Regions from separate parts of the Enterobacter sp. C4G1 genome, predicted to be linked through region 1. Evidence: riboswitches for the same ligand, from Rfam matches in the RefSeq annotation. Region 1 holds a riboswitch; the other holds the start of a gene.

Region 1 (4,353 bases):
AGCAGCGTCATATAGTGACGATTAAAGGCAAACAGCAAGGCATTACCGATGGCCATAGCGCAACAAAACAGAATCAATTTTCGGCGATCGCCCCGGCTGTCGGAACGCTTAGCAAGCCACAGGCTGACCATGATCCCGGCGATGGCGTTGACGGTGTAAAACAGGCCAACCCAGAATGGCTGCGCCCCGACTTCGCGGCTGAGAAACAGGCTCAGCGTTGGCGCCTGGAGCGCCCCGGCCACACCCATCATAAAAGCCACCAGCATAAATGCGGCATACACGCCATTCAGGCGTCGCCCCATCGTCATCAACCAGAGCATACGCAAATCCTTGTGAAAGCAGTTTGAAATTGGGTGAAATAGTAAACGAAAAAAGCCAGCAAAAACATTTTGCTGGCGGGTGATTAGCACCAATACTCAGTCACACATGATCGAGGCGAGTTAGCGAGAAGAGGTCGATTTTGTAACATCCCACTGCATCAATTCTTCCAAAATTTTCAGCCGTTGCTCTGCACACTGGCGGGCCAGCCAGGACACTCCCTTTGTCGCTGAAAAGTACTGCTGATAAAACTGACGTGCGGTAGACCTCTTCATAATTTACCTCCTCGCTTCATCGGGAAGAATTATTGGCTTAATATAGGGATAAATAAATTGCTGATTTTTTGTCAGGAGTTCCCCTTTTATGCCTTCTGGTCGTCTGCAACAACAATTTATCCGCCTCTGGCAATGCTGCGAGGGGCAATCCCAGGACACCACGCTAAATGAGCTGGCCGATCTACTGAACTGCTCTCGCCGTCATATGCGTACCCTGCTCAACACCATGCAGCAACAGGGCTGGCTGAACTGGGAAGCAGAGGCCGGACGTGGCAAACGTTCACGCCTGAGCTTCCTCTACACTGGCCTTGCGCTGCAACAGCAGCGCGCAGAAGACCTGCTGGAGCAGGACCGGATCGATCAGCTGGTGCAACTGGTGGGCGATAAGGCTGCCGTACGTCAGATGCTGGTGTCACATCTCGGGCGGAGCTTTCGCCAGGGGCGGCATATTCTGCGGGTGCTCTACTATCGTCCAATGAAAAATCTGTTACCCGGCACGGCGTTACGGCGTTCAGAAACCCATATGGCGCGACAAATCTTCAGCGGCCTGACGCGCATAAATGAGGAAAACGGGGAACTGGAAGCTGATATCGCTCACCACTGGCAGCAACTTTCCACTCTCCACTGGCGATTTTTTTTACGCCCCGGTATTCATTTCCACCACGGACGTGAGCTGGAAATGGCCGATGTCATCGCGTCGCTGGAACGCGCCCGTAAGCTTCCGCTCTACTCACACATCATCCACATCCATTCGCCGACCGCCTGGACGCTGGATATTGAGCTGTCGCAGCCAGACAAATGGCTCCCCTGGCTTCTGGGCTATGTGCCGTCGATGATCTTGCCCGGCGAATGGAGTTCCCTGAATAATTTTGCCAGCCAGCCGGTTGGCACCGGGCCTTACGCCGTTTCACGCAATAATAATAATCAGCTTAAGATCCGCGCTTTTGATGACTATTTTGGCTACCGGGCGCTGATCGACGAAGTGAACGTCTGGGTATTGCCGGATATCAGCGAAGAGCTGAGCGTTGGCCTGACGCTCGAAGGCCCCACCACAGGTGAGAAAGCGGTCGAAAGCCGTCTTGAAGAGGGCTGCTACTATCTGCTGTTTGACAGCCGCACCCATCGCGGCGCAAATCAGGAGGTCCGTAAGTGGATAAGTCATGTACTCGCCCCATCTAACCTGATTTACCACGCGGAAGAACAGTATCAGACCTACTGGTTCCCGGCGTATGGGCTGCTGCCACGCTGGCATCACGCGCGTCCGGTGCCATGCGAAAAACCCGCTGGGCTAGAGTCCATCACCCTGACCTTCTACCGCGAACACGTAGAGCACCGCTTTATTGCCAGAATCATGGCGAAACTGCTGGCAGCCGTTGGGGTGACGCTGGAGATCCAGGAAGTTGATTATGACGAGTGGCACCGCGGCGATGTGGTGAGTGACATCTGGCTGAACAGTGCTAACTTCACCCTGCCGCTCGATTTCTCGCTCTTTTCACACCTGTACGAGGTGCCATTGATCCAGCACTGTATCGACCGGGACTGGCAGCAAGACGCCGCCCAGTGGCGCGCAGGCGAGATGAATCTGGCTTCGTGGTGCCAGCAATTACTGGCTCAGCAGGCCATTGTGCCGTTGATCCACCACTGGCTGATGATTCAGGGGCAACGCAGTATGCGCGGCTTACGCATGAACACACTGGGCTGGTTTGACTTTAAATCGGCCTGGTTTGCGCCGCCTGAGCCATAACACTTTCGCAATATTCACCAAATCATTACAATACCGCCGTTCTCAACGGGGTGCTGCATCACTGATGTGCGCTGAGATAATACCCGTCGAACCTGATCCGGATAACGCCGGCGAAGGGATTTGAGGCTGTCGCTCAAAATCCTTTGCCACTCAACTATGAGGTGCAAAGTGTTAAAAAAAGTTCTTCCTCTGCTGGTGCTGATTGCACTGCCTGCTGCTGCTAAGCCTGTTCTGACGGTCTACACCTACGACTCTTTCTCGGCCGACTGGGGCCCGGGCCCGGTGGTAAAAAAAGCCTTTGAAGCCGACTGTAACTGCGAGCTGAAATTTGTCGCGCTGGAAGATGGCGTTTCGCTGCTTAACCGTCTGCGCATGGAAGGGAAAAACAGCAAAGCCGACGTGGTGCTTGGCCTTGATAACAACCTGCTGGACGCTGCCACACAAACTAAGCTGTTTGCCAAAAGCGGCGTGTCAACCGATGCCGTCAGCGTGCCTGGCGGCTGGAAAAACGACATCTTCGTTCCCTTTGATTACGGCTACTTTGCCTTTGTTTATGACAAAAACAAGCTGAAGAACCCGCCCAAAAGCCTGAAAGAGCTGGTTGAAAGCGATCAGAAATGGCGCGTGATTTACGAAGACCCGCGTACCAGTACCCCGGGTCTTGGCCTGCTGCTGTGGATGCAAAAAGTCTATGGCGATAAAGCGCCGGAAGCCTGGCAGAAGCTGGCTGCGAAAACCGTCACTGTCACGAAGGGCTGGAGTGAAGCCTATGGTCTGTTCCTGAAAGGGGAAAGCGACCTGGTGCTGAGCTACACCACTTCTCCGGCTTACCACATTATTGCCGAGAAGAAAGACAACTACGCGGCTGCAAACTTTGCAGAAGGCCACTACTTGCAGGTTGAAGTGGCTGCACGTACCGCCGCCAGCAAGCAGCCGGAGCTGGCAGAGAAGTTCCTGAAATTTATGGTTTCTCCTGCGTTCCAGAATGCTATCCCGACGGGCAACTGGATGTATCCGGTCACCAGCGTTGCGCTGCCGGCAGGCTTTGATCAGCTTTCTAAACCGCAAACCTCACTGGAGTTTACGCCGCAGCAGGTTGCTGCACAGCGCACAGCATGGGTAAGCGAATGGCAAAGCGCCGTCAGCCGTTAATTGCAGGCTGGTTACTCCCCGGACTGCTCGCCGCCATCCTGATGGTTGCGGTAAGTCTGGGGGCATTTCTTGCGTTATGGTTAAACGCGCCAGAGAGCGATCTGCTCTCTCTCTGGCACGATAGCTATCTCTGGCACGTCATTCGTTTCTCTTTCTGGCAGGCGTTTCTCTCGGCGCTGCTGTCGGTTATTCCTGCCATTTTTCTGGCGCGAGCACTTTACCGAAGACGATTTCCTGGCAGACAGGCATTGTTGCGCCTGTGCGCCATGACGCTGATCCTGCCCGTGCTGGTTGCCGTTTTCGGTATTCTCAGCGTCTATGGCCGTCAGGGCTGGCTGGCCTCGCTCTTTACCCTGCTTGGCCTGGAGTGGACCTTCTCCCCTTATGGATTGAAAGGCATTCTGCTGGCGCACATTTTTTTCAACATGCCGATGGCCACGCGGCTCTTTTTACAGGCGCTGGAGAACATCCCCGGCGAACAGCGTCAACTTGCTGCCCAGCTGGATATGCGCGGATGGTCGTTCTTCCGTTTCGTCGAATGGCCCTGGCTGCGTCGGCAAATTCCACCGGTCGCCGCCCTGATCTTTATGCTCTGCTTTGCCAGCTTCGCAACCGTGCTCTCGCTTGGCGGTGGCCCGCAGGCCACAACGATTGAGCTGGCTATCTATCAGGCCCTGAGCTACGACTACGATCCGGGGCGCGCGGCGCTACTGGCGATCGTACAGATGCTCTGCTGCCTGGTGCTGGTATTACTGAGCCAGCGTCTGAGCAAAGCCATCCCGCCTGGGGCGAATCAGATTTCAGGCTGGCGCGACCCGCAGGATAGCCTGCACAGCCGCCTCACCGATTTCGCACTCATTGCGC
Region 2 (4,353 bases), 490 kb from region 1:
AAAGGGAACCGGTGGGAAATCAGGCTGATACATTACGCCTCCTCTTTTTTGAGGTAGATTTCGCCGCCTTTTGCGCGGAAGTTATCTGACATGTCCGCCATGCCCACTTCAATAGCCTGTGCCGCTGCGTAATCACGCACTTCCTGGGTGATTTTCATGGAGCAGAACTTTGGCCCGCACATGGAGCAGAAGTGCGCCACTTTACCGGATTCCTGTGGCAGGGTTTCGTCGTGGTAGGCGCGGGCGGTGAACGGGTCGAGCGCCAGGTTGAACTGATCTTCCCAGCGGAATTCGAAGCGTGCTTTCGACATCGCGTTATCACGGATTTGCGCGCCCGGATGGCCTTTCGCCAGATCCGCTGCGTGGGCGGCAATTTTGTAGGTGATCAGACCCTGTTTGACATCTTCTTTGTTCGGCAGACCGAGGTGCTCTTTCGGCGTTACGTAGCAGAGCATGGCGCAGCCGAACCAGCCGATCATCGCCGCGCCAATCCCGGAGGTGAAGTGGTCGTAGCCTGGCGCGATATCTGTGGTCAATGGCCCCAGAGTATAGAACGGCGCTTCGTGGCAGTGCTCCAGCTCTTCGGTCATGTTGCGGCGGATCATCTGCATAGGGACATGTCCCGGTCCTTCAATCATCACCTGCACGTCATACTCCCAGGCGATTTTGGTCAGTTCGCCCAGCGTATGCAGTTCGGCAAACTGCGCTTCGTCGTTGGCATCCTGAATCGAGCCTGGACGCAGGCCATCGCCCAGTGAGAGCGAAACGTCGTAGGCCGCGCAGATTTCGCAAATCTCGCGGAAGTGCTGGTACAGGAAGTTTTCCTGATGGTGCGACAGGCACCATTTGGCCATGATTGAGCCGCCGCGCGAGACAATCCCGGTCAGGCGTTTAGCGGTCATCGGCACATAACGCAGCAGCACACCGGCGTGGATGGTGAAATAGTCCACACCCTGTTCAGCCTGCTCCAGCAGCGTATCGCGGAAGGCTTCCCAGGTGAGGTTTTCGGCGATGCCGTTCACTTTTTCCAGCGCCTGATAAATGGGCACAGTACCAATCGGTACCGGGCTGTTACGCAGGATCCACTCGCGGGTTTCGTGGATGTAACGCCCGGTAGAGAGGTCCATCACCGTGTCTGCACCCCAGCGGGTAGACCAGACCAGTTTTTCCACCTCTTCTTCAATGGAGGAGGTCACCGCCGAGTTACCAATGTTGGCGTTGACCTTCACCAGGAAGTTACGCCCGATGATCATCGGCTCTGATTCTGGGTGGTTGATGTTCGCTGGGATAATGGCGCGCCCGGCGGCCACTTCGTCACGCACAAATTCCGGGGTGATATTTCCCGGCAGACGCGCGCCGAAACCTTCTCCTGGATGCTGGTGGCGCAGCACTTCACCGCGAATACGTTCACGTCCCATATTTTCGCGGATGGCGATGAACTCCATTTCCGGCGTGACGATACCCTGGCGCGCATAGTGTAGCTGGGTTACGCATTTGCCTGCTGAGGCGCGTTTCGGGGTCAGCAGGCCGGTGAAGCGCAGCTCGTCCAGACCGTCGTCGGCCAGGCGCTCTTTGGTATATGCGGAGCTTTGCTCGTTGAGTTCTTCGCTGTCATTACGGGCGTCAATCCACGGCTGGCGCAGCTTTGCCAGACCCTGCTGAACGTTGATCGCAATCTCAGGATCGCCATACGGGCCAGAGGTGTCATACACCGGGATCGCTTCGTTATCTTCAAACTGCGGATCCTCTTTGCTGCCGCCAATGAGCGTTGGGCTAAGCTGGATTTCACGCATCGGGACGCGGATATCCGCCTGAGAGCCGGTAATATAAATGCGGTTTGAGTTCGGGAAAGCGGTGCCTTCCAGGGTGTCGATGAAGTGTTGTGCTTGTGCGCGTTGTTCGCGACGGGTCAGTTTAGTGGTAGACATAGCTCATTCCAAAAGTGAAGGACATGGCTTGTCAGACGACGGATGAAGCAAGAGGAGATCGCCCAGGGGCGATACAACAGCAGTGTGACTCTTGTTCCCTTCGCAGGTATTAGCCTGATCAGGTTCCGCGGATCCCGAATTAACGGTCTCAGCCCGCGTTTTTGCAAACGCTGGGCACTCCGACAAGAAAAATCCCCCTCGTGAGAGGGGCGAATGTTTGTAAATTACTCGTTAACGATTAAGAACTCAAGCAGGCCGCGCGATGTTCTCTTCGTTACTGATGTTCAAATCGTTGTCCAGCGCGAGGGCGATCAGTTTATCTTCCAGCGTAAATCGCTCTTCCAGGGCTTCGCCAAGATCGGACAGCGCCTGCTGGAACTCAAGATAGTTATCGTGATCAATAGCGTTCTCAAGCGTGGAGTCGTAGTAGTCCATAATCTGCTGAGTGTTGGCTTCCAGCAGCGGATAGAGTTTGCTGGCCGCTAAATACGGCGTTGTCCCTTCCATTTCGCGGATAATACGTTCATAAATATTGAAATGGCCGTCGGACAAGTAGTCGACCAGGCTCTGACAAAAATCATCCAGCGCTTTTTCGTTCAGGCGCATGTAGGATTCTTTGCCAGGCTTAATACCGACCAGATTGTAATAAGCCACGAGCAGATGCTTGCGTACATGTAGCCAGCGATCCACCAGTTTGTTACTTCCTCCAACGCGCTCTGTCAGGCTTTCCAGCTGGTTTAACATGTTCGACTCCGCAAGGTTTAGAATTGAATCTGCTTACCCAAAATTTAACCACGATGCTAACAACATGTCAGTGAAGCGAAGGTAGTGCAATAGATATGGATCGTATTATTGAAAAATCAGATCTCGGTTGGTGGTTAGTCAGTCACGAACAAAAATTATGGTTGCCCGCAGGGGAAATACCCTATGGCGCGGCAGAAAAATTCGATCTTGTGGGCCAACCTGCGCTGAGGATCGGCGAGTGGCAGGGCGATCCTGTGTGGATGATCCAGCAGGCCCGCCGTCAGGATATGGGATCGGTTCGTCAGGTACTCGATCTTGATGTCGGGCTGTTCCAGCTGGCTGGCCGCGGTGTGCAGCTGGCGGAGTTTTACCGTTCGCATAAATACTGCGGCTATTGCGGCCATACCATGCATCCGAGCAAAACCGAATGGGCGATGCTGTGCAGCCATTGCCGGGAACGTTACTACCCGCAAATTGCGCCGTGCATCATTGTCGCTATCCGCCGGGAAGATTCGATCCTGCTGGCGCAACACACCCGCCATCGCAACGGCGTACATACCGTGTTAGCCGGATTCGTTGAAGTGGGTGAGACGCTGGAGCAGGCAGTAGCACGCGAAGTCATGGAAGAGAGCGGGATTACGGTGAAAAACCTGCGCTATGTCACCTCACAGCCGTGGCCGTTCCCGCAATCACTGATGACCGCGTTTATGGCCGAATACGACAGCGGCGAGATCGTTATCGACCAGAAAGAGCTGCTGGAGGCGAACTGGTATCGTTACGACGATTTACCGCTGTTACCGCCACCGGGCACCGTGGCGCGCCGGCTTATTGAAGATACCGTAGCAATGTGTCGGGCTGATGCTGAGTGACATGTTACACTGAGGCCATGACGCTTAAGGAACTGCAAAAATGACCGAACTGAAGAACGATCGTTATCTGCGTGCGCTGCTGCGCCAGCCCGTTGATGTCACTCCGGTGTGGATGATGCGCCAGGCTGGCCGCTATCTCCCGGAGTACAAAGCCACCCGTGCCCAGGCGGGGGATTTTATGTCGCTGTGCAAAAACGCGGAACTGGCTTGCGAAGTGACGCTCCAGCCGCTGCGACGTTATCCACTGGACGCGGCGATCCTCTTTTCGGACATTCTGACTATCCCTGATGCCATGGGTCTTGGCTTGTATTTCGAAACCGGCGAAGGCCCGCGTTTCACTTCCCCGATTAAGAGCAAAGCGGATGTCGATAAGCTGCCTGTTCCCGATCCTGAAGGTGAACTGGGCTACGTGATGAATGCGGTACGCACTATCCGCCGCGAGCTGAAAGGCGAAGTGCCGCTGATTGGCTTCTCCGGCAGCCCGTGGACGCTGGCGACTTACATGGTTGAAGGCGGCAGCAGCAAAGCCTTTACCGTGATCAAAAAGATGATGTATGCCGAGCCACTGGCGCTGCACGCGCTGCTCGACAAGCTGGCGAAGAGCGTCACGCTGTATCTGAATGCTCAAATTAAAGCGGGTGCGCAGTCAGTGATGATTTTCGATACCTGGGGTGGTGTGCTGACCGGGCGCGATTATCAGCAATTCTCGCTCTATTACATGCACAAAATTGTTGATGGTCTGCTGCGCGAAAATGAAGGCCGCCGCGTGCCGGTAACGCTGTTCACCAAAGGTGGCGGTCAGTGGCTCGAAG

What was found. A riboswitch is a leader RNA that binds a small molecule or an ion and turns the genes downstream of it on or off. The one in region 1 is predicted to bind thiamine pyrophosphate.
Region 2: another riboswitch for thiamine pyrophosphate. It lies ahead of thiC (phosphomethylpyrimidine synthase ThiC); the one in region 1 lies ahead of thiB (thiamine ABC transporter substrate binding subunit).

The regions. Positions count from the first base shown of each region.
Region 1 covers NZ_JBQVVV010000001.1:1,831,619-1,835,971, reverse strand. Annotated here, with positions in the region: gene ACT9TW_RS08845 (sugar efflux transporter) at 1-320, opposite strand, end outside; gene sgrT (glucose uptake inhibitor SgrT) at 441-593, opposite strand; gene sgrR (HTH-type transcriptional regulator SgrR) at 682-2,337, shown strand; TPP riboswitch at 2,374-2,474, shown strand; gene thiB (thiamine ABC transporter substrate binding subunit) at 2,506-3,489, shown strand; gene thiP (thiamine/thiamine pyrophosphate ABC transporter permease ThiP) at 3,465-4,353, shown strand, end outside.
Region 2 covers NZ_JBQVVV010000001.1:1,344,950-1,349,302, forward strand. Annotated here, with positions in the region: gene thiE (thiamine phosphate synthase) at 1-33, opposite strand, end outside; gene thiC (phosphomethylpyrimidine synthase ThiC) at 33-1,928, opposite strand; TPP riboswitch at 2,007-2,120, opposite strand; gene rsd (sigma D regulator) at 2,175-2,672, opposite strand; gene nudC (NAD(+) diphosphatase) at 2,768-3,541, shown strand; gene hemE (uroporphyrinogen decarboxylase) at 3,582-4,353, shown strand, end outside.